3 regions of the Streptomyces sp. NPDC005070 genome follow, and region 2 is predicted to be linked to each of the others. Evidence: riboswitches for the same ligand, from Rfam matches in the RefSeq annotation. Region 2 holds a riboswitch; each other region holds the start of a gene.
What was found. A riboswitch is a leader RNA that binds a small molecule or an ion and turns the genes downstream of it on or off. The one in region 2 is predicted to bind S-adenosylmethionine.

Region 1 (4,945 bases), on a different contig from region 2:
GCCGGAGATCACACTGGCCGCGTTGCCACTGGAAAGGTAGCCCTCCACACCGTCGGGCACCTTGAGCGGGCGAGCCCCTCGTGCGTGAGTGAGTCGGTGGTCGTTCGCGCCCGATCAGACGGCGAGTTTGACCATGTCCGCCTGCGGACCCTTCTGGCCCTGCGAGATCTCGAACTCCACTCGCTGACCCTCTTCAAGGGTGCGGTAGCCGTCCATCTGAATCGCGCTGTAGTGCACGAAGACGTCCGCACCACCGTCGACCGCGATGAAGCCGTACCCCTTCTCCGCGTTGAACCACTTGACGGTGCCCTGAGCCATGCCTAACTCCCCTATTACTGGCCCTTGCACAGATCCACACTTCGCGGATCCGGGTCAGACCTCACCCCCCAACGGTTGGGGGTGTGCGCCGGAACGCGTCGACCGCGGCTGAATGTATCTGTCCAACTGCCCTCTGCAACAGGTCAATCGGACGAGAATTCTGGGCATGGCCGATCAATGATATGCGGAGAATGCGCAAGGATTCAGGGCAAGTCGGGCCCCGTAAATGCCATAAAATGCCCAAAAAGGTGAGCCATTTTGGCTACTTCTTGTCGCCCGCCGAACGGTCACTCATATGCGTCCGGCATGAAACCAACATCAAAATTGGAGCGACTTCCCCAACTCTAGCGCGTTCAACCCTACAGAATTGCCCCCTCCGCTTGTCTTACGGAGGGGGCAATTATGTGAACGCAATGTGTTCGGCATTACCGAGGGTAACGATCAGCCTCCGGCGACAGCCGGAATGATCGAGACGCCCACGCCGTCCGGAGTCGCCGTCTCCAGGCCCTGCTCGAAGCGCACGTCGTCGTCGTTGACGTACACGTTGACGAAGCGGCGCAGCTTGCCCTGGTCGTCCAGGACGCGCGCGGCGATGCCCGTGTGGTTCTTCTCCAGGTCGCCGATGACCTCGGCGAGGGTCGCGCCCTCGGCCGTCACCTCGGCGGCGCCACCGGTGTAGGTGCGCAGGATGGTGGGGATGCGGACGTTGACGCTCATGATGCGAGGCCAGCCTCTCGGAAGGAGTCGAGGTTCGGGCGGATGGTCGCGGTCAGCCCGGTGTCGGAGGCCACGGCGTCCAGGGTCTTGAGGCCGTCGCCGGTGTTCAGCACGACCGTCGTGAGGGCCGGGTCCAGGAGACCGTTCTCGATGAGCTTGCGGGTGACACCGACGGTCACACCGCCCGCCGTCTCCGCGAAGATGCCCTCGGTGCGCGCGAGCAGCTTGATCGCGTCGACGATCTGCTCGTCGTTCACGTCCTCCACCGCGCCGCCGGTGCGCCGGGCGATGTCGAGCACGTACGGACCGTCCGCCGGGTTGCCGATCGCGAGCGACTTGGCGATCGTGTCCGGCTTCTGCGGCCGTACGACGTCGTGGCCGGCCTTGTAGGCGACGGACACCGGGGAGCAGCCCTCGGCCTGGGCGCCGAAGATCTTGTACGGCTTGTCCTCGACGAGCCCGAGCTTGATCAGCTCCTGGAGTCCCTTGTCGATCTTCGTGAGTTGGGAGCCGGAGGCGATCGGCACGACGAGCTGGTCGGGGAGCCTCCAGCCGAGCTGCTCGCAGATCTCGTACGCCAGGGTCTTGGAGCCCTCGGCGTAGTAGGGCCGCAGGTTGACGTTGACGAAGCCCCAGCCCTCGCCGGCCGGGTCGCCGATCAGCTCGGAGCAGAAACGGTTCACGTCGTCGTAGTTGCCCTCGATGCCGACGAGCTCGCCGCCGTAGACCGCGGCCATGACGACCTTGCCCTGCTCCAGGTCGTGCGGGATGAACACACAGGAGCGGAAGCCTGCGCGGGCCGCCGCGGCGCCCACCGCTCCGGCGAGGTTGCCGGTGGAGGAGCAGGAGAGGGTGGTGAATCCGAAGGCGCGGGCCGCTTCGATGGCCTGGGCGACGACGCGGTCCTTGAAGGAGTGCGTCGGGTTGCCGGAGTCGTCCTTGACGAAGAGCTTTCCGGCGTCGACGCCGAGCTCGCGGGCGAGGTTGTCGGCCTGGACGAGCTTGGTCCAGCCGGGGTTGATGTTCGGCTTGTCCGCCACGTCCGCGGGGACGGGCAGCAGCGGCGCGTAACGCCAGATGTTCGCGGGTCCCGCTTCGATGCGCTTGCGGAGTTCCTCGGTGTCGTAGGCCGAGAAGTCGTAGGCGATCTCCAGCGGGCCGAAACACTCCTCGCAGGCGAAGACCGGGCCGAGCGGGACGCGGTGTCCGCACTCGCGGCAGGAAAGCGCCGCGGCCGGTCCGAGGTCCACCGCGTCGGCGGAGTTCGTGGTGCTTGCAACTGTCTGCGCAGCCATGGAGGCGAGGCCCTTTCTCCTCATCTTCCTCACGGCGCACTTCGCCGTGAGACGGATTTGGCACCTTCCCTAGCCGGGAGCCTCGCGACGCGATCGACATCGATCGGTACGAGACCGGCTGGAGGGTTGCCGGGGCTTCATCGGGCCGTATCCCTCTGCCCCTCTGGATGAGCGGTATTTGATTGTTGAACTGTTGAACACGATACGCGCCGACGATCCAGGACATGCGATGGTCATGCGCGTTGTTCAAGACTGTAACCGAAGGCCAGGACAGTTGAGATAGTCGTCCGAACCGCGAGACGACGGCAATCGATCTGCCGCTGGCCGCAGCGGGCACGCCGATGAGAGCGTGTGATCAGACAGTGAGGAGCCGCAGACGGTGCTGAGAGAAGTCGAAAGCTGGCTGAGCACACGCTCCTGGTCCGCGACCGACCGCCCGCTCCACAGGATCATGGCAGCCAAGCGCGTCACCGGGTCGACGGTGAGTGTCGTGCTGCCCGCGCTCAACGAGGAGGAGACGGTCGGAGAGATCGTCGCGATCATCCGCCACGACCTGATGCAGCAGGTGCCCCTCGTCGACGAGATCGTCGTCGTCGACTCCGGCTCGACCGACCGCACCGCCGCGGTCGCCGCCGCCGCTGGCGCGCGTGTCGTGCACCGCGACGACATCCTCCCGCGGATCCCGGCCGTGCCCGGCAAGGGCGAGGTGCTGTGGCGGTCGCTGCTCGTGACGAGCGGGGACATCGTCTGCTTCATCGACGCGGACCTCAAGGAGTTCTCGTCCGACTTCGTCTCCGGGATCGTGGGCCCGCTGCTCACCGAACCCGGCGTCGACCTGGTCAAGGCCATGTACGACCGCCCGCTGGCCGGCGGCGGCGGGCAGGGCGGCCGGGTCACCGAGCTGATGGCCCGCCCGCTCCTGAACATGCACTGGCCGCAGCTCGCGGGCTTCGTCCAGCCGCTCGGCGGCGAGTACGCGGCCCGCCGCTCGCTGCTCGAACAGCTCCCCTTCCCGGTCGGCTACGGCGTCGAACTGGGCATGCTCGTCGACTCCCTGCACCTGGTGGGACTGGACGCCCTCGCCCAGGTCGACGTCGGGGTGCGCAAGCACCGCCACCAGGACGGCCAGGCGCTCGGCCGCATGGCCGCCGCGATCTACCGCACCGCGCAGCTCCGGCTGGCGCGCGGGCACCTGATCCGCCCCGCCCTCACCCAGTTCGAGCGGGACCGCGACGGTTTCCGGCCGCGCACGTACTCCGTGGACACGGAGGAAAGGCCGCCGATGAGCGAAATCTCCGAGTACCAGACGCGCAAAGCCGCGTAGTCCGGCGCCGACGGCCGCCGATCGCATACGGCCGAAGGGCGCGTTTGAGCGTTTCGAGACGGGGCTAGGTTTCGAGGCATGGCTTCAACGCACGGTGCCCACAGGATTCTGGTCGCCTCCAACCGCGGCCCGGTCACCTACGAGGTACGGGAGGACGACTCGCTGCACGCCAGACGCGGCGGCGGCGGTCTCGTCTCGGGACTCTCGGCGATCGGGCCGGACGCGGGTGCCCTCTGGATCTGCTCCGCCCTCGGCGACGGCGACCGGGAGGCCGTCCGGCGCGGAGTCCACGAGGACGGCGTACGCATGCTGGCCATCGACGCCGCCACGCACGCCGACGCGTACAACGGCATCGCCAACTCCGTGCTGTGGTTCGTGCACCACCTGCTCTACCAGACCCCGCTGGAGCCGGTCTTCGACGCGGAGTTCCGGCGCCGGTGGGAGTCGTACCGGACCTACAACCGCGCCTTCGCCGAGGCACTGGCCGAGGAGGCGGCCGACGGCGCGGCCGTGCTGGTCCAGGACTACCACCTGTGCCTGGTGCCCGGGATGCTCCGCGAGCTGCGCCCCGACCTGCGCATCGGTCACTTCTCCCACACTCCGTGGGCGCCCGAGGACTACTTCCGGATGCTCCCCGACGACATCCGCGCGGAGCTGATGGCGGGCATGCTCGGCGCGGACCGGGTGGCCTTCCTGACCTGGCGGTGGGCCACCGCCTTCATGCGCTGCGCGGAGGGGACCGAACCCGGCCGCTACCGCGCCACCGGGACCTCGGGCGGCGCCCCCCGGACGATCGAGCACCTGGAGGGCGCCCTGCCGCCGGTGCGCGAGACCCGCGTCGGCGTGCACGGCCTCGGCGCGGACGCCGAGTTCCTGCGCGAGCGCTCACACCGCGCGGACGTCGGGGAACGGATGGCGGCGCTGCGCGAGGAGATCGGCGCGGACCGCAGGACGATCGTGCGCGTCGACCGGACCGAGCTGTCCAAGAACATCGTGCGGGGACTGCTGGCGTACCGGCAGCTCCTCGACGACCGTCCCGAGTGGCGCGAGCGGGTCGTCCACGTGGCGTTCGCCTATCCGTCACGGCAGGACCTCGCGGTGTACCGGGACTACACGGCCGAGGTGCAGCGGCTCGCCGACGAGATCAACGAGCGGTACGGAACGCCCGGCTGGACCCCGGTGGTGCTGCACGTGAAGGACGACTTCGCGCGCTCGCTCGCCGCCTACCGGCTCGCCGACGTCGCCCTCGTCAACCCCATCAGGGACGGCATGAACCTCGTCGCCAAGGAGA
Region 2 (13,749 bases):
CGCATAAACATCCAAACCCCTGCCCGACGCAGGGCGGCGACCGACCAGCGAGAAGGCCGCAGCCAACAGCGCGGGCGAGACTCTCGGGAAGGCGCTACGTGAGTCCCAACGGCTCCGACCGCTCGCCGCGGCGCCCGATGCGGCGGAAGCTGCTGCAGGCAATGACTGCGGGCCTGGTCCTGGCGACAGCCACTGGTTGCTCGTACAACTGGGAAGACTTCCCCCGCCTTGGTATGCCCACCCCGGTCACGGAGGAGGCTCCGCGGATCCTCTCCCTCTGGCAGGGCTCGTGGGCGGCCGCGCTCGCCACGGGCGTGCTGGTCTGGGGCCTGATCCTGTGGAGCGTCGTCTTCCACCGGCGCAGCCGGACCAAGGTCGAAGTTCCTCCGCAGACCCGGTACAACATGCCCATCGAGGCGCTGTACACGGTGGTCCCGCTCATCATCGTCTCGGTGCTGTTCTACTTCACGGCACGCGACGAGACGAAGCTTCTCAGCCTCAAGCCGAAGCCCGACGTCACGGTCAACGTGGTCGGCTTCCAGTGGAGCTGGGGCTTCAACTACGTCGAGGACGTCCCCGGTTCTTCCGGGAACGCCAAGACCGACCCGAACCTGGCCGCCATTCCGGACCGGTTCAAGACGGACTTCCCGGCGAACGCCGGTGGTGTCTACGACGTCGGCACTCCCGCAACGCGGAACCCGCAGACGGGCAACCCGGGTCCGACCCTCTGGCTCCCCAAGGGCAAGACGGTCCGTTTCATCCTCACTTCGCGGGACGTCATCCACTCCTTCTGGGTGGTGCCGTTCCTCATGAAGCAGGACGTCATCCCGGGCCACACCAACTCCTTCCAGGTGACCCCCAACCGTGAGGGCACCTTCCTGGGCAAGTGCGCCGAGCTGTGCGGCGTCGACCACTCCCGGATGCTCTTCAACGTGAAGGTCGTCTCCCCCGAGCGCTACGAGGCCCACCTCAAGGAGCTCGTGGCGAAGGGACAGACCGGTTACGTCCCGGCCGGCATTGAGCAGACGGGCCACGAGAAGAACCGGGAGACGAACAACCTGTGAGCATCCTCAACGAACCCCAGGGTGCCGCCGCCGAAGACTCGTACGAGAACGAGCTGCCGGTGCGGCGCAAGCAGCCCGGCAGCGTCGTGATCAAGTGGCTCACCACCACCGACCACAAGACGATCGGCACGCTCTATCTGGTGACGTCGTTCGCGTTCTTCCTGGTCGGCGGCGTCATGGCGCTGCTCATGCGTGCCGAGCTGGCGCGTCCCGGACTGCAGATCATGTCGAACGAGCAGTTCAACCAGGCGTTCACGATGCACGGCACGATCATGCTGCTGATGTTCGCGACGCCGCTGTTCGCCGGTTTCACGAACTGGATCATGCCGCTGCAGATCGGCGCGCCCGACGTGGCGTTCCCGCGGCTGAACATGTTCGCCTACTGGCTGTACCTCTTCGGTTCGACGATCGCGGTCGGTGGCTTCCTCACCCCGCAGGGCGCGGCCGACTTCGGCTGGTTCGCCTACAGTCCGCTGTCGGACGCGGTCCGCTCGCCGGGCATCGGCGCCGACATGTGGATCATGGGTCTGGCCTTCTCCGGCTTCGGCACCATCCTCGGCGCGGTCAACTTCATCACCACGATCATCTGCATGCGCGCTCCCGGCATGACGATGTTCCGTATGCCGATCTTCGTGTGGAACGTCCTGCTCACCGCGGTTCTGGTGCTGCTGGCCTTCCCCGTCCTCGCCGCGGCGCTGTTCGCCCTGGAGGCGGACCGAAAATTCGGAGCGCACGTCTTCGACGCGACAAACGGCGGAGCCTTGCTCTGGCAACACCTCTTCTGGTTCTTCGGCCATCCAGAGGTGTACATCATCGCGTTGCCGTTCTTCGGCATCATCTCCGAAGTCATCCCGGTGTTCTCGCGCAAGCCGATGTTCGGTTACATGGGCCTGATCGGCGCGACCATCGCGATCGCGGGTCTCTCCGTGACCGTGTGGGCGCACCACATGTACGTCACCGGGGGCGTCCTCCTCCCGTTCTTCTCCTTCATGACGTTCCTCATCGCCGTACCGACCGGCGTGAAGTTCTTCAACTGGATCGGAACGATGTGGAAGGGCTCGCTGTCCTTCGAGACACCGATGCTCTGGGCCGTCGGCTTCCTCATCACCTTCACCTTCGGTGGTCTGACCGGCGTCATCCTGGCCTCGCCGCCGATGGACTTCCATGTGTCCGACTCCTACTTCGTGGTGGCGCACTTCCACTACGTCGTGTTCGGCACCGTGGTGTTCGCGATGTTCTCCGGCTTCCACTTCTGGTGGCCGAAGATGACGGGCAAGATGCTCGACGAGCGTCTCGGCAAGGTCACCTTCTGGACGCTGTTCGTGGGCTTCCACGGCACGTTCCTGGTGCAGCACTGGCTGGGTGCCGAGGGCATGCCGCGTCGTTACGCGGACTACCTCGCGGCCGACGGCTTCACCGCGCTGAACACGGTCTCGACGATCAGCTCGTTCCTGCTCGGCCTGTCGATCCTGCCGTTCCTCTACAACGTGTGGAAGACCGCCAAGTACGGCAAGAAGGTCGAGGTCGACGACCCGTGGGGTTACGGCCGTTCGCTCGAGTGGGCGACCTCCTGCCCGCCGCCGCGGCACAACTTCCTCACCCTGCCGCGGATCCGCAGTGAATCCCCGGCGTTCGACCTGCACCACCCGGAGATCGCCGCTCTCGACCAGCTCGAGAACGCCGGTCACGGTTCGTCGGCCCTTCCTGGCGGAAAGGAGGCCGGCAAGTGAAGGTCCAAGGCAAGATGTTCATCTGGCTGGCGCTGTTCATCCTCATCATGGGGATCGTCTACGGCGTCTGGTCCAAGGAGCCGGCCGGCACCACGGCCCTCTTCATGGGCTTCGGCCTGAGCATGATGATCGGCTACTACCTGGCCTTCACGGCCCGGCGGGTCGACGCCATGGCGCAGGACGACAAGGAGGCCGACGTCGCGGACGAGGCCGGCGAGGTGGGCTTCTTCAGCCCGCACAGCTGGCAGCCGCTCGCGCTCGGCACCGGTGGCGCGCTCGCCTTCCTGGGCGTCGTCTTCGGCTGGTGGCTGCTGTACTTCTCGGCACCGCTGATCATGCTCGGCCTGTGGGGCTGGGTCTTCGAGTACTACCACGGTGAGAACCGCACCCAGTAGCACGCGCTGAACGCCCGGGAGCCCGGACACTCCGTCAGGAGAGTCCGGGCTCCCTCGTTTGCCGCGACTTGTGTCCCTCGCTCGGCTCACCCGGCGCGCCGTGCTTGACGGGCGTCCATAGCGTGGACTCATGAACCACTCACCGCGCATCCGCACGGTCGTCAGCTGCACCGCGCTGGTGGTCGCCCTCGGCGCCGGCGCAGCCGCCTGCGGCTCCGACGACCACCCGCTCTCGGCGAAGCCGTACGACGCGGCGGGACAGATCTCGTTCAAGGGCCTCTCCGAGGACAGCAAGAAGCAGACCAAGGTCGACCCCGACAAGCCCCTGGAAATCACCTCCGAGAGTGACGAGGGGCGCATCACCGACGTGACCGCCACGGACGGGTCGGGGCGCTACGTCGCCGGCGAGCTGGCCGCCGACGGCAGCCGATGGCACAGCACCTCACCCCTCGCCGCGGGCGCTCACTACACGGTGCGCGTCAGCACCGAGGACGAGGACGGCGCCCCCGGCCGCAAGGTCATCGGCTTCGACACCAGTACGCCGAAGACGAAGGCGCTGCTGAACGTCGAGTTCGGGCCCAAGACGGGCAGATACGGCGTCGGCCAGCCGATAACCGCCGAACTCAGCGCCCCCGTCAAGGACAAGGCGGCCCGCACGATCGTCGAACGCGCCCTCCGGGTCGACTCCACCCCCGCGGTGGACGGCGCCTGGCACTGGGTGGACGACAAGACGCTGCACTACCGCCCCAAGGAGTACTGGCCCGCCCACGCCGGCATCACGGCCCACAGCAACCTCGCCGGCGTCAGGATCGGCGAACGCCTGTGGGGCGGCGACGCCAAGACGGTGAAGATCACCACGGGCGACAGCATGGTCGCCCTGACCGACGCCGCCACCCACTCCATGACCGTCTACCGCAACGGCCAGGACATCAAGGAGATCCCCGTCACCACGGGCAAGCCCGGCTTCGACACCCGCAACGGCGTCAAGGTCGTGCTCGGCAAGGAGTCCCTCGTACGGATGCGCGGTACCAGCATCGGCATAGCCGAGGGCAGTTCGGACTCCTACGACCTGGAGGTGCGCTACGCGACCCGGGTCACCTGGAGCGGTGAGTACGTCCACGCCGCGCCCTGGTCGACCGGCTCCCAGGGGTACGCGAACGTCAGCCACGGCTGCACCGGCATGAGCACCGCGAACGCCGAGTGGTTCTTCAACACGTTCAACGAGGGCGACATCGTCAAGGTCGTCAACTCCGACGGCAAGACGATGGACGCCTTCGGCAACGGCTTCGGCGACTGGAACCTCGACTGGAAGAACTGGCGCGAGGGCAGCGCGCTGGTGGCCGGTTCCCCCGACGCCCCCAGCCTCGCCCAGCGCGCCAGACTGCGCCCCGAGAGCGTGTGAGTGCGCGCCCCGGGCCTGTCCGCCGATCTTCCGCCGTACGGACGACGGGAGGGTGCGGACAGGCCCTGGCGGGGCGCGTGTAGCTCAGGCGCTCAGAAGATTCCTGCGACGCAGCAGGGAGGCCAGTGAGGCGGCGAACTCCACCGGGTCGACCGGCAGGGTCACCGCGGCGTCGGCACGGCTCCAGGTGGCCAGCCAGGCGTCCTGCGGGCGTCCGATGAGCACCAGCGCGGGCGGGCAGTTGAAGATCTCGTCCTTGATCTGCCGGCACACCCCCATGCCGCCCATCGGCACCGCCTCGCCGTCCAGGACACAGACGTCGATGCCGCCCTTGTCGAGCTCCCTGATGACGGCGGCCGGTGTCGCGCACTCGACGAACTCGACGAGGGGAGCGTCCGGGGCGGGCCTGCGCCCGGTGGCGAGCCGCACCTGCGCGCGGGTGTTGGAGTTGTCGCTGTAGACCAGCACCGTGGCGGTCGGCTGCATTCTTCCTCCGAGACGTCAGCGTCGTACGGACATCGTGCGGTCGGGCTGATCGTCCCCGCCCGATGCGCGGATGCTACTCCCTTGAACACCTCGTCAGCACCGGTTCGGACACGGCTTCGATGGTCCATCCGGGCTGGACACACCCGGTCAACACCCCGAACGGCACCCCCCGGCGTGAGGGCGGGATAAGCGACCGACATAATGTCGGTCGTGGCGACAGCAACGACAGTAGAAACCGGGCACGCGCACCCGTCGGTCAATCGGCCGAACCTCACCAGCGTCGGAACCATCATCTGGCTGAGTTCCGAGCTGATGTTCTTCGCGGCCCTCTTCGCGATGTACTTCACCCTGCGATCGGTGACCGGGCCGGATCACTGGAAGGAAATGGCGTCCAGCCTGAACCTTCCGTTCTCGGCGACGAACACCACGATCCTGGTGCTCTCCTCCCTGACCTGCCAGCTCGGCGTCTTCGCCGCCGAGCGCGGGGACGTGAAGAAGCTCCGGATGTGGTTCATCGTCACCTTCATCATGGGTGCGATCTTCATCGGCGGTCAGGTCTTCGAGTACACCGAACTGGTCAAGAAGGACGGGCTCTCGCTCTCCTCCGACCCCTACGGCTCGGTGTTCTACCTGACCACCGGCTTCCACGGACTGCATGTGACGGGCGGACTCATCGCCTTCCTGCTGGTCCTCGGTCGCACCTACGCGGCTCGGAGATTCACTCACGAGCAGGCGACCGCCGCCATCGTCGTGTCCTACTACTGGCACTTCGTCGATGTCGTCTGGATCGGCCTTTTCGCCACGATCTACCTGATCAAGTAATCGGGCCCACCGCCCGAAACATCCAGAAGCACCGACGCAGAAGATCCTGACACCGGGGTAATCCGTGAAAAAGCTCTCCGCACGACGACGCCATCCGCTGGCGGCGGTCGTCGTCCTACTCCTCGCGCTGGCGGCCACCGGGGGGCTGTACGCCGCGTTCGCACCCGCGGGCAAGGCACAGGCCGACGAAACCGCCCAGTCCCTCGGTATCACCGAGGGCCAGAAGCTGTACTCCGTGGGCTGCGCAAGCTGCCACGGAGCCGGCGGTCAGGGCAGTTCCGACGGTCCGAGCCTGGTGGGTGTGGGCGCCGCGGCGGTCGACTTCCAGGTCGGCACCGGCCGTATGCCGGCCCAGCAGCCGGGCGCTCAGATCCCGAAGAAGAAGGTCATCTACACGCAGGCCGAGATCGACCAGCTCGCGGCCTACATCGCCTCGCTCGGCGCCGGCCCCGCGATCCCGACCAAGAACCAGGTCAGCCCCGAGGGCGCGGACATCGCCAAGGGCGGTGAACTCTTCCGTACCAACTGCGCTCAGTGCCACAACTTCACCGGCAAGGGCGGCGCGCTGACGCACGGCAAGTTCGCGCCGAGCCTGGAGGGTGTCGACCCGAAGCACATCTACGAGGCCATGCAGACGGGCCCGCAGAACATGCCGTCCTTCCCCGACACCACGCTGACGGGGAAGAACAAGCAGGACATCATCGCGTACCTCGACGCGGTCAACGGTGACGACACCGAGAGCCCGGGCGGTCTTGAGCTGGGCGGCCTCGGGCCGGTCAGCGAGGGCCTGTTCGGCTGGGTCTTCGGTCTCGGAACCCTGGTCGCCGTCGCCGTCTGGGTCGCCGCTCGGACCGCAAAGGCCAAGAAGTCATGAGTAGCCAAGACATTCCAGAAGAGAACGTGCCCGCTGTGCGGGCCTCCGACGACCACGCCGGTCACGGTCATGGTGCGGTAGCCGTCGCGGACGAGCAGAACCCGTTCGCGGACCCGGGGCTGCCGCCCCACGAGCACCGCATCCAGGACATCGACGAGCGGGCCGCCCGGCGGTCCGAGCGTCTGGTCGCCCTGCTGTTCGTGCTGTCGATGGTGGCCACCGTCGGCTTCATCGCCGCGTACGTGGCGATCCCGAACGACAAGTCGATCTTCGTGTTCCCGCTCGGGCACATCGGCGCGCTGAACTTCGCGCTGGGCATGTGTCTCGGTGTGGCGCTGTTCTCGATCGGCGCGGGCGCGGTCCACTGGGCCCGCACCCTGATGTCCGACATGGAGATCGCCGACGAGCGTCACCCGATCGAGGCGGAGCCCGCGGTCAAGGCCAAGGTCCTGGCCGACTTCAAGGACGGCGCCAGGGAGTCCGCGCTCGGCCGCCGCAAGCTGATCCGCAACACGATGTTCGGCGCGCTGGCCCTGTTCCCGCTCTCCGGTGTCATGCTGCTGCGCGACCTCGGCCCGCTGCCCGGCACGAAGCTGCGCCACACGCTGTGGTCCAAGGGCAAGCTCCTCGTCAACATGAACACGAACGAGCCGCTGCGTCCCTCGGACCTGGCCGTCGGTTCGCTCACCTTCGCCAAGCCCGAGGGCCTGGAGGAGCACGACGAGGACTTCCAGAAGCAGATCGCCAAGGCGGCCCTGATGATCATCCGGCTCCAGCCGGAGGACATCAAGGACAAGCAGGAACTCGAGTGGTCCTACCAGGGCATCGTGGCGTACTCGAAGATCTGCACCCACGTCGGCTGTCCGATCTCCCTGTACGAGCAGCAGACGCACCACGCGCTGTGCCCGTGCCACCAGTCCACCTTCGACCTCTCCGACGGTGCCCGGGTCATCTTCGGCCCGGCGGGTCACGCCCTGCCGCAGCTGCAGATCGGCGTGAACGCTGAGGGCTACCTCGAAGCGCTCAGCGACTTCAAGGAGCCCGTCGGTCCTGCATTCTGGGAGCGCGGATGAGCACTACCACCACCTCCGACTCGCGCCCCTCGCGCGAGAAGGCACCCGCCGGTGAGCGGGTCGCCGACTGGGCCGACGGCCGTCTCGGGATCTACTCCCTGGCCAAGTCCAACATGCGCAAGATCTTCCCCGACCACTGGTCGTTCATGTTGGGTGAGGTCTGCCTCTACAGCTTCATCATCATCATCCTCACGGGTGTGTACCTGACCCTGTTCTTCCACCCGTCGATGAACGAGGTGGCGTACCACGGCAGCTACGTCCCGCTGCAGGGCCAGTTGATGTCCGAGGCGTTCAACTCGACCATGCACATCTCCTTCGATGTGCGCGGTGGTCTGCTGATCCGTCAGATCCACCACTGGGCCGCGCTGATCTTCCTCGCCGGCATGTTCGTGCACATGATGCGCGTGTTCTTCACGGGTGCGTTCCGCAAGCCGCGTGAGGTCAACTGGGTCTTCGGATTCCTGCTGTTCGTCCTCGGCATGTTCACCGGCTTCACCGGTTACTCGCTCCCGGACGACCTGCTCTCCGGCACCGGTGTCCGCTTCATGGAAGGCGCGGTCCTGTCCGTGCCGATCGTGGGCACGTACCTGTCGTTCTTCCTGTTCGGCGGCGAGTTCCCGGGCGGCGACTTCGTGGCCCGCTTCTACTCGGTGCACGTGCTGCTGCTGCCGGGCATCATGCTCGGCCTGGTCGTCGGCCACCTGATCCTGGTCTTCTACCACAAGCACACGCAGTTCGCGGGCCCCGGCAAGACGAACAACAACGTCGTCGGCATGCCGCTGCTGCCGGTCTACATGGCCAAGGCCGGAGGCTTCTTCTTCCTGGTCTTCGGTGTCATCGCGGCCATCTCGGCGATCGCCTCGATCAACCCGATCTGGACGATGGGTCCGTACCGTCCGGACATGGTGTCCACGGGCGCCCAGCCCGACTGGTACATGGGCTTCTCCGAAGGCCTGATCCGTGTCATGCCGGGCTGGGAGATCAACCTCTGGGGTCACACGCTCGTCCTGGGTGTGTTCATCCCGCTGGTGATCTTCCCGCTGGTCCTGGTCGCGATCGCGGTCTACCCGTTCATCGAGTCCTGGGTCACCGGCGACAAGCGCGAGCACCACATCCTGGACCGCCCGCGCAACGTCCCGACCCGGACCGCGTTCGGTGCCGCCTGGATCAGCTGGTACTTCGTCCTGCTCGTCGGCGGCGGCAACGACATCTGGGCCACGCACTTCCACCTGGCGATCAACTCGATCACCTGGTTCGTGCGCATCGCCTTCTTCGTCGTGCCGGTGCTCACCTTCATCGCCACCAAGCGGGTCTGCCTCGGCCTCCAGCGCCGGGACCGGGACAAGGTGCTGCACGGCCGCGAGTCGGGCATCATCAAGCGGCTGCCGCACGGTGAGTTCATCGAGGTGCACGAGCCGCTCAGCCAGGACGCGCTGCACACGCTCACCGCGCACGAGCAGTACAAGCCGGCCGAGATCGGCCCGACGGTCGACGAGAACGGTGTCGAGCGCAAGGTCTCGGGCACGCAGAAGCTGCGCGCCAAGATGAGCGAGGGCTTCTACGGGGACGAAGGCCAGATCCCCAAGCCCACCGTCGAGGAGTACAAGGAGATCGCGAGCGGCCACGGCCACCACTGATCCCTGATCCCCGGCTGTTCGCCACGGCAGGAGCCCCGTCCACGCAATGGACGGGGCTCTTCGCCGTCTCCGGGCTGGATAGGGTGGACTCACCCGGTGGTGCGGGGCGATCCACCCCGCGTCACCCATGACCGTGTCACCCGCGACCGCGTGACCCACGAACCCAGGAGCGACCATGAGCGCTGTGAACCCCGCTGGAGGCGACACCGCGGCGGGCCGTTCCTGGCCCGCGGTACTGAACGGACTGCTCGAAGGCCGCGACCAGAGCGCGGACGACACCGCCTGGGCCATGGACCGCATCATGCGCGGCGAGGCGACCGACGCGCAGATCGCCGGGTTCGTGGTGGCCCTGCGGGCCAAGGGCGAGACCGTCCAGGAGATCGCCGGACTCGTCCGCGCGATGTACGAGCACGCCAACGTGATCGAGGTGCCCGGACACACCGTCGACATCGTCGGAACGGGCGGCGACGGCGCGAAGACCGTCAACATCTCCACGATGTCCTCGATCGTGGTGGCCGGCACCGGCGCCAAGGTCGTCAAGCACGGCAACCGGGCGGCGTCCTCCGCGTCCGGGGCGTCGGACGTCCTGGAGAAGCTCGGCGTCAATCTCCAACTGCCGGTGAGCCGGGTCGCCGCGGTGGCCGAGGAGGCCGGGATCACCTTCTGCTTCGCGGTCAAGTTCCACCCGGCGCTGCGTCATGTGGCGGCGGCCCGCGGCCAGTTGGGCATCCGGACCACCTTCAACGTGCTCGGACCGCTGACCAACCCGGCGCGGGTGAAGGCCCAGGCGGTCGGCGTCGCCGATCCCAGGATGGCGCCGATCGTGGCGGGCGTGTTCGCCGAGCGCGGCAACTCCTCGCTCGTCTTCCGCGGCGACGACGGCCTCGACGAGCTGACCACCACCGCGGGCTCCCACGTCTGGGTGGTCCGCGACGGCAAGGTCACCGAGGAGCGCTTCGACCCCCGCGACGTCGGGCTCGACATCGTCCCCGTGGAGGCCCTGCGCGGCGCCGACGCCTCGTACAACGCGGAGGTCGCCCGGCGCCTCCTGGACGGCGAGAAGGGGCCCGTACGGGACGCGGTCCTGCTGAACTCGGCGGCCGCCCTGGTGGCCCTGTCGCCGACCGGCGCGCCGCTCGCCGAGCAACTCCGCGCCGGAATGGAGAAGGCCGCCGAGGCCATCGACTCCGGCGCCGCCAAGCGCACCCTGGAGCGCTGGGTGGCCGCCAGCAACGCCTGATCCACCCGGGATCCCACGCGAGACGCGGTCCGGATCGTGGACCGCGTCTTGCGTGGGGAAGATCCTCTGGCAAGATGCTGTACCAGGTCATGAGTGACAGCCATCAGGCCCCGGCCGGCTGTCCGGCAACCCTCCGTCCGTGGCGGGGTGCCCCGGGTGAAGACCAGGTCGTAGGCAGCGAGGCCTACGGCAAGCGCGGACCCCTCCCGCTCTCCGGGCGGACAACCAGGGGTCCTGGTCGTTCGAGGGAGCCTTCTGTGAGCAAGCGAATGCGTTAGGGCGCCGAGCCCCGCCTCCGCACACGCCTTTCACCCTTCTCCCGCGCTGAGCGCCGTCCTCCGGCGGCCGGCTCGCGCGGTGATTCCGCCTGCCTCTCACAGGAGCTCGCCATGTCTGCTTCCACCGTTGCCACCGACCGGACCGTTTGTGCCCCTCTGTCCGTTCTCGGCCGGGATGTCACCGTCCCGCTCGTCACCGGCGGCGAGGTGACCTACGCGGCGCTCGACTACGCCGCCAGCGCGCCCGCCCTCCAGCGGGTGTGGGACGACGTGGCCGCGTACGCGCCGTACTACGGCAGCGTCCACCGGGGCGCCGGCTACCTCTCGCAGCTCTCCACCGACCTCTTCGAGAACGCCCGCAGGACCGTCGCGGAGTTCCTCGACTGCCGCGCCGCCGACCAGGTGGTCTTCACCCGCTCCACCACCGACTCGCTCAACCTGCTCGCCGCGGCGCTCCCGGCCGGCTGCCAGGTCTTCGTCTTCGAGACCGAGCACCACGCCTCGCTGCTGCCCTGGCGTGACGCCCGGGTGACCTACCTGAACGCCCCGCGCACCCCCGCCGAGGCCGTCGAGACCCTGGAGTGCGCCCTCGCCGCCCGCGACCCTTACGGGCCGGCCCTGGTCTGCGTCACCGGCGCATCGAACGTCACCGGGGAGCTGTGGCCGGTGCGGGAGCTGGCCGCCGCCGCGCACGCCCACGGCGCCCGCATCGTCCTCGACGCGGCGCAGCTCGCCCCGCACCACCCGGTGTCGGTCCAGGACCTCGACGTCGACTGGGTCGCGTTCTCCGGGCACAAGCTGTACGCGCCCTTCGGCTCCGGCGTCCTCGCGGGCCGCTCCGACTGGCTGCGCGAGGCCGACCCCTACCTCGCGGGCGGCGGGGCCAGCCGCAAGGTCACCCGGCGCGCGGACGGCGGCGTGGACGTGGAGTGGCACGACAGCGCCGCCCGCCACGAGGCCGGCTCGCCGAACGTCATCGGCGCCTACTCGATCGCGTCGGCCTGCAAGGCGCTCACCGACGAGGGCTTCGACAACCTGCTCGCCCGCGAGCGGCACCTGATCCGCACCGTCCGCGAGGGCCTCGCCGAGGTCCCCGAGGTCCGCGTCCTCTCCCTCTTCGGTGACGACGCCCCGCGGGTCGGCGTCATCTCCTTCGTCGTCGAGGGCTGGAACAGCTCGCACTTCGCGGCCGCGCTCTCCGCCGAGTACGGCATCGGAGTGCGCGACGGCCTCTTCTGCGCCCACCCGCTCGTCCGCACACTCCTCGGCAGCGACCCGGAGACCGCGGGTGAGTGCGGAGCCCCCGAGGCCGCCCCCGGCGAGAAGTCCCTCAACGCCATCCGCGTCAGCTTCGGGGCCGGCACCCCCGACGAGCACGTCGAGCGGTTCGTCCGCGCGGTGCGCGAGCTCGTCAGGGACGGCGCGCGCTGGCAGTACCGCACCGAGGACGGCCGCTGCGTCCCGGCGGTCTGACGCCCACGGCAGCTCCGCCCGGAGGCGGCGCCGCGTCGGTCAGGAGTCGAGACCGATCGCGAACGCCGCCTCCAGGTCGTGCTGGGAGTACGTACGGAACGCCACGTGCGTGTCCGTCGCCTCGACGCCCGGGATCTTGCTGATCTTGCCGGGGATCACGTCCGCCAGGTCGTCGTGGGCCTGGACCCGGACCATGGCGATCAGGTCGTAGGTGCCGGTGACGGAGAAGACCTCGCTGACGCTCTCCAGCGACGCGATCGACTCGGCGATCTCGGGGATGCGGTCCACGCTGGTCTTGATGAGGACGATCGCGGTGATCACGGCTGGTTCTCTCCCTAGGGGCCGCTGCTGGGGATCTCACCCTACTCGCGGTCCACGGGACCCGGCCGCTCCACCGGGGGCCCCGGCAGGACCCTCCGGACGGGCACGACGGCCGGGCGGCGCCGGAAGCGGGCCCACGCGTAGACGAAACCCAGGGAGAAGCCCACGAGGTGGGCCAGATAGGCGACCCCGGGACCCGAGCTGCTGCGGCCCGCCGCCAGCCACTGCAGGGAGAACCAGAACGGCAGCACCACCCAGGCCGGGAACCTCAGCGGCAGGAAGAACAGGAACGGGAAGAGACTGGTCACCCGGGCCTTGGGAAAAAGGTAGAGGAACGCGCCGAGTACCGCGGAGATCGCCCCGGAGGCCCCGACCAGGGACTGCTGCGAGGTCGCGTTGGCGGCGGCGTACCCGAGCAGGGCCAGATACCCGCAGCCCAGGTAGAAGAGGGCGAACTCCAGATGGCCCATGCGTTCCTCGGTCATGAGCCCGAAGACGTAGAAGAAGAGCATGTTGCCCAGGAGATGGAGCCAGCTTCCGTGGATGAACAGGGCGGTCGCCGGTGTGAGCGCCTCGCCCGGCGCCCCGTCGAACAGGGCGGCCGGCACGACGCCCCAGCGGCGGAAATACGCCCGCTGCGCGACCAGCAGCTCGTCCCCGGTGCCGTACGCGGGATCGAGCCCCGAGGCGGGACCGATCACGAAGATCAGACAGCACAGGACGATCAGTCCGTACGTCACCGGCGCGGACCGGCCCCGCAGCGCCCCGCCGACCGTCGCACTCCAATTGCCGATCATGGTGCAGAGCATGACGTAACCACGCCGATGCGCACAGACCGCCTCGCCGCCGTGGACAGCCGAGCGTCGAGTACCCGCCAGGCCGTAGGGTTACGAGCCAAAGCGCCGGGAAAACCGCGCCGGACGGACACTAGAAGGAAAGCGGCTGCCCTATGAC
Region 3 (4,945 bases), on a different contig from region 2:
GTGAACAGGGCGACGACCAGCAGGTAGAACGCCAGCTCGTACGACAGTGTCCACAGGACGAGGACGACACTCGGCGTCCCCAGCAGTTCCTGAAGCAGGGTGGTGTGCGCGACGGCGACCGTGAGGGGATTCCGCCCCTCGAAGCGAGTGCCGAGATGTGCGACGCCGACCAGGTTCAGCGCCAGGGCTGAGCCCACCACCATGGCCCACAGCGGGTAGATGCGGTGGGCCCGCCCGATCCAGAAGCTCCTCACGCAGCCCCGCCGCTCGAGCGAGGCGGGAATGACGTAACCGCTCACCAGGAAGAACAGCATGACGCCGTACCGGCCGATGTCGATCTGGGGCATCACCTGCTTCCGGAACTCCGTCATGAAGGAGTACGAGGAATGGTCGACCGCCACGAGCAGCGCGGCGATCCCCCGCAGGGCGTCCAGCCGGCCCAGCCGCGGGGACCCGGCGGATCCGCCGGACGCTGGTGGACGCGACACCGGTGAAGGCCGCCGCGGAAGCGGCCGGAGAACGGGAGGTGCGGGTTTCATGGAGGCGCCTGCCTGGACCGGGTCCTGTGGGTGTCGGCCGCGCCGGACCGGCATTGAAGCGGGCACGGCGAGCGGGGCGGCCCGGTCCGGCGGCTCGCCGGAGTTCTGTTCGCGGGGCCGTGGAATCCACATGGAAGTGCGGACACCCGGCGACGCGGCGCGGGACACGCCCTGATGAGTCGGCTTTTGCCAGGATTGCTTACTTTCGCCTGGATCGCCTGCGCGCGGGTCGACGCCTCACGGCCTGCCGGAGCTCTTCGTCGTCATCCAGCGCTCCGCGCCGGGAATGCGTCGTTTCCGGGGATGGGACAGAGTGATGGCATGGGCCACCTGTGGATGACGTGGTCGCTCGAGGGCGTCGGATCGGCCGGCCAGAACGTCCCCGACGTGGAAGCGGCCTGCCGCTCTCTGGTCGGCTCCGTGGAGCGGTCCCGGCGGGTCTTCGAGACGACCGAGCCGTGGGAGGAACTGCGTGATTCGGCGCTGGTGCTCCAGGACCGGATTCTGGGTCAGGGGCGCGAGGTCCTGGAGCAGGGCCGGCGGTGGAACTCCACGGTGAACGGTGTCAGCATCCTGCTGGTTCCGCGCGAGTGACGGGTCCGGGCGGGTGACCGGTCCGCGCGAGTGTCGGGTCCCGGCGAGTGACCGGTCCGGACGCCGGGCCGGTGGCCGCGGAACGGCGAATGCCGTTCGCGCGAGGAACCACCCACCTGCCCGGCACACACGCTTCCGCCGGAAGCGTCAGACCTCCGCCCCGAGCGGCACCACGTCGTGCGCCTGCCGGAACGCCGAGTGATCACCGAGACGGCGTACGTAGTCCAGGAGCCGGGGGCGCGAGCCGAGGGCGCGGGACCGGCCGAGACCGATGAGCGCCGTCCACACGTCCACGTCCGCCGCCGTGAGGAAGTCGCCCAACACGTAGGCGCGTCCTACGAGTTGGCAGTCCAACAGGTCCAAGGCCCCCGCGAGCCTCGAAGGCGCGGCGGACGGGGTGACATCGCGGTCCAGCAGATCGCGGAGGGCTTCGATGTCGGCGGCCAGGGACGGAGGACGGAGCGTGGAGGGGCACGTCGTGGTGTGACCGGAGAGCAGCCCGGCGAGATCGCGGAGGATGGCGGGCGGGTGGTTGCTGACGATGCGTCCGCTCCACCGGTCGCACAGGGCGGGCGCCGTGAGCGGCCCGTCGAAGTGATGCTCGGTGGCCTCGTAGGCGCGGCGCAGTGAGGCGAAGGCGTCGGGTGTCCGCGCGGGGTCCGCCAGGAGTGTGGTGGCGACCGAGTCCCGCAGTCCGAGCAGTCCGAGCGTGATGGCGATACGCAGCGAGAACGGACAACTCCGCGACAGATACAGCTCGTAGCGGTGCGGAGCGGGGTAGAAGCCGCCGGCGAGACCGACGCCGATGCGGCTGTCGACGCGGTGGGGGAGCGCGGACGGGGTCGACGTCGGCTTGAGCCGAAGGGCAGAGGGGAGCGAAAACTGGTCACAGGGGCGTGAGTTGGCAGTGCTGGACGTGCGCGAAGCTGTCTCGGGCATGACTCTCCCTGGGGGAAGGCGGAAGCCACCGCCGCTTTGTGGGCACCGGCGGCCGGATGCGGATTGACTGCGCTCGTCGCGCCGGTCCGGATCGAACGGACCGGCCGCGGATCAGTAAGCGCTGGAGACGCGCAGGAGGTCGATGTGCAGACGCCTCGTCAAACCGCTCTTGGGCAATTCCCACCGGTCCTGGCTCAGGGCTCGCGAGACGCGAGACCACGCTTGCCCCGCCACGCCGGCGGGACCCGGTCGTCACCCGGGGCACCCCGTCGCGGTGGAAGGGTTGCCTGTCAGCGGGCCGGGGCCGATGACCACTGGAGCGGGGTGTACCCGTACCGTGGCGCTGACAATCGTGACCGTCCATGCCAGTCTCGATGCGCCCCGTTGCGCCGTCAAGAAGGCCGTACGCACGGTCTCACCTGGTGGTCACCCGCATTGACATTGTTTTCCGGACAGGCCTAACCTGCGGCGCACCACAGGATGCCTTTTCGGCCGGAGAAGAAATGGTGACGGCGATGCACGGAGCTGACGGGACGGCCGCATGGCGGCGCCTCGGCCGCAATGTGCTCTGCGCCGACCGCTCCGTGGACCTGCTGCGCGTCAACAGCGCCCTGTGTACGGGCATCTGTCGCTCCCTCAGCCAAGGCTGACAGTCTCTCCGATTCCTCGCCCACCACGAACGCGCGGCTCCTCCGGGGCATCGGCGTTCACGTCGTCGGCGATCACGAACTGAGGGCTCGTCCGCATCCCTCGCGATCACGAACCGACGGTTCCTCCGAGCCATCGGCGATCACGAGCCGAGGGTGACGCCAGGTCTTTGACGACCACGCGCCGACCGGCTCCACCGAGCCCTCGGCGACCACCGCTGTCGCGAAACGCCCTTTCCCCGTCCGGCCCTCGTCCCGCAGGGGCCCGCGCATCGCCGTGTACCGAGCCGTCCCGCTCGGCGGTGCGCCGCCGCCCCGTGGTCCGGGGTGTCCGAATCCGCTGGAGTTCTCCATGAGCCAACCTCCCGGCGCCGCTGTGTCCTTCGGATCAGCACCGCCCGCCGAGGCGATCCCTCGCAACGATGTCCCCGTCGCGTCCGAACGACCGGCGGCCCAGCGGGTCCTTCCGCTCCGGCGACCCGGACGCTGGATCGTCACGGCCGTCGTGCTCGTGCTCGTCGCCCAGATCGCCCACGGACTGGTGACCAACCCCTTCTACCAGTGGGATCGCTTCCGGTACTGGTTCCTGCGCCCGACCATTCTCGACGGCCTGCTCATCACCCTCGAAGTCGCCTTCTACAGTGCGCTCCTGGGGCTGCTCGGCGGCATCCTGCTGGCCCTGGCCAGACTCTCCCGGAGCCCGGTGCTGCGCGCGGTGAGCTGGGTCTACACCTGGCTGTTCCGGTCGGTGCCGCTGATCGTGGTTCTGCTCTTCCTCTACAACTTCAGCGCGCTGTACCAGACGTTGAGCGTCGGAGTGCCGTTCGGGCCGGCCTTCTTCACCTTCGACGAGTCCCGCCTGGCGACGGACATGGCCGTCGCCGTCGTCGGACTGAGCCTGAACGAGGCGGCCTACGCCTCCGAAGTGGTGCGTGGCGGCATCCTCTCCGTCGACCAGGGCCAGCACGAGGCGGCTTCCGCCCTCGGTCTGCCGAAGCGCTACCAGTTCGCGAAGATCGTCTTCCCGCAGGCGCTGCGCTCCATCACCCCCAACTACGTGAACCAGTTGATCGGTCTGATCAAGGGCACCTCGCTGGTCTTCTACGTGTCCCTGCTGGACCTCTTCGGTTCCGTGCAGAGCATGGGCAGCACCTACCCCGGCGACATCGTGCCGCTGCTCCTCGTCGCCACCGCCTGGTACCTGATCCTCACCAGCGTCGTGTCCGTCATCCAGTTCTACGTTGAGCGGCACTACTCACGGGGCGCCCTGCGCACCCTGCCGCCGACTCCGTTGCAGAAGGCGCGGAACGGTCTGCGCGACGTGCGGGCCCGGTTCCGGAGGGAGACGGCGATATGAGCGGCGAGACGCATCTGACGACCGTGAGGACACGGACGGCTCCGGCCGTTGAGGTGGCGGACGCGGCTCCGGCCGCCGAGATCGCCGACGCGCTGCGGGTGGAGCCCGCCGCCGTCGAGGTGCACGACGTGCACAAGTGGTACGGGGCTCAACGGGTTCTGGACGGCGTGGAGTTGACCGTGCGACCTGGCGAGGTGACGGTCGTCCTCGGTCCGTCCGGCTCCGGCAAGTCCACGCTCCTCCGGGTGATCAACCACCTGGAGAAGCCCGAGATCGGTCACGTCAGCCTGAACGGCGAGCTCATCGGCGTACGCAGGCACGGCGACCGGCTGAGAGAGCTGAGCGAGCGGGCCATCCTCGCCCAGCGCAGCCGGATCGGGTTCGTGTTCCAGAACTTCAACCTGTTCCCGCACCTGACCGTGCTCGACAACGTGGCCGCGGCTCCGGTGGCGACCGGCAGGCTGTCCAAGGCCGCGGCACAGGAGCTCGCACGCGATCTGCTCGCCCGGGTGGGCCTGGCCGGCAAGGCCGCCGCCTACCCCCGGCAGTTGTCCGGCGGCCAGCAGCAGCGCGTGGCCATCGCCCGCGCCCTCGCCCTGCGCCCCGGAGTCATCCTCTTCGACGAACCCACCTCCGCGCTCGACCCCGAACTCGTCGGCGAAGTCCTCGCCGTCATCAAGGATCTGGCCCACAGCGGCACCACCCTCGTCATCGTCACGCACGAGATCGGCTTCGCCCGAGAGATCGCCGACCGTGTGGTCTTCATGGACGGCGGACGCATCGTCGAACAGGGCCCGCCCGAGCAGGTGCTGGACCATCCGCGAGAAGCGCGCACCAGAGAGTTCCTGAGCAAGGTGCTCTGACCGCTT

Region 1: another riboswitch for S-adenosylmethionine. It lies ahead of thrC (threonine synthase); the one in region 2 lies ahead of ACWEBX_RS13760 (aminotransferase class V-fold PLP-dependent enzyme).
Region 3: another riboswitch for S-adenosylmethionine. It lies ahead of ACWEBX_RS11060 (putative leader peptide); the one in region 2 lies ahead of ACWEBX_RS13760 (aminotransferase class V-fold PLP-dependent enzyme).

What each region holds. Positions count from the first base shown of each region.
Region 1 is NZ_JBSFZS010000259.1:23-4,967, forward strand. Features, by position in the region: gene ACWEBX_RS37090 (cold-shock protein) at 115-318, opposite strand; gene ACWEBX_RS37095 (MoaD/ThiS family protein) at 760-1,035, opposite strand; gene thrC (threonine synthase) at 1,032-2,330, opposite strand; SAM riboswitch class I at 2,348-2,504, opposite strand; gene ACWEBX_RS37105 (glucosyl-3-phosphoglycerate synthase) at 2,710-3,654, shown strand; gene ACWEBX_RS37110 (alpha,alpha-trehalose-phosphate synthase (UDP-forming)) at 3,733-4,945, shown strand, end outside.
Region 2 is NZ_JBSFZS010000032.1:54,253-68,001, forward strand. Features, by position in the region: gene ctaC (aa3-type cytochrome oxidase subunit II) at 99-1,064, shown strand; gene ctaD (aa3-type cytochrome oxidase subunit I) at 1,061-2,794, shown strand; gene ACWEBX_RS13720 (cytochrome c oxidase subunit 4) at 2,791-3,189, shown strand; gene ACWEBX_RS13725 (Ig-like domain-containing protein) at 3,320-4,591, shown strand; gene ACWEBX_RS13730 (hypothetical protein) at 4,676-5,077, opposite strand; gene ctaE (aa3-type cytochrome oxidase subunit III) at 5,279-5,899, shown strand; gene qcrC (cytochrome bc1 complex diheme cytochrome c subunit) at 5,964-6,773, shown strand; gene qcrA (cytochrome bc1 complex Rieske iron-sulfur subunit) at 6,770-7,846, shown strand; gene qcrB (cytochrome bc1 complex cytochrome b subunit) at 7,843-9,483, shown strand; gene trpD (anthranilate phosphoribosyltransferase) at 9,659-10,723, shown strand; SAM riboswitch class IV at 10,809-10,925, shown strand; gene ACWEBX_RS13760 (aminotransferase class V-fold PLP-dependent enzyme) at 11,113-12,474, shown strand; gene ACWEBX_RS13765 (Lrp/AsnC family transcriptional regulator) at 12,514-12,795, opposite strand; gene ACWEBX_RS13770 (rhomboid family intramembrane serine protease) at 12,837-13,592, opposite strand; gene ACWEBX_RS13775 (hypothetical protein) at 13,745-13,749, shown strand, end outside.
Region 3 is NZ_JBSFZS010000023.1:73,007-77,951, reverse strand. Features, by position in the region: gene ACWEBX_RS11075 (acyltransferase family protein) at 1-488, opposite strand, end outside; gene ACWEBX_RS11070 (hypothetical protein) at 861-1,133, shown strand; gene ACWEBX_RS11065 (cell envelope biogenesis protein OmpA) at 1,281-2,072, opposite strand; gene ACWEBX_RS11060 (putative leader peptide) at 2,184-2,306, opposite strand; SAM riboswitch class IV at 2,286-2,430, opposite strand; gene ACWEBX_RS11055 (hypothetical protein) at 2,588-2,722, shown strand; gene ACWEBX_RS11050 (amino acid ABC transporter permease) at 3,072-4,076, shown strand; gene ACWEBX_RS11045 (amino acid ABC transporter ATP-binding protein) at 4,175-4,939, shown strand.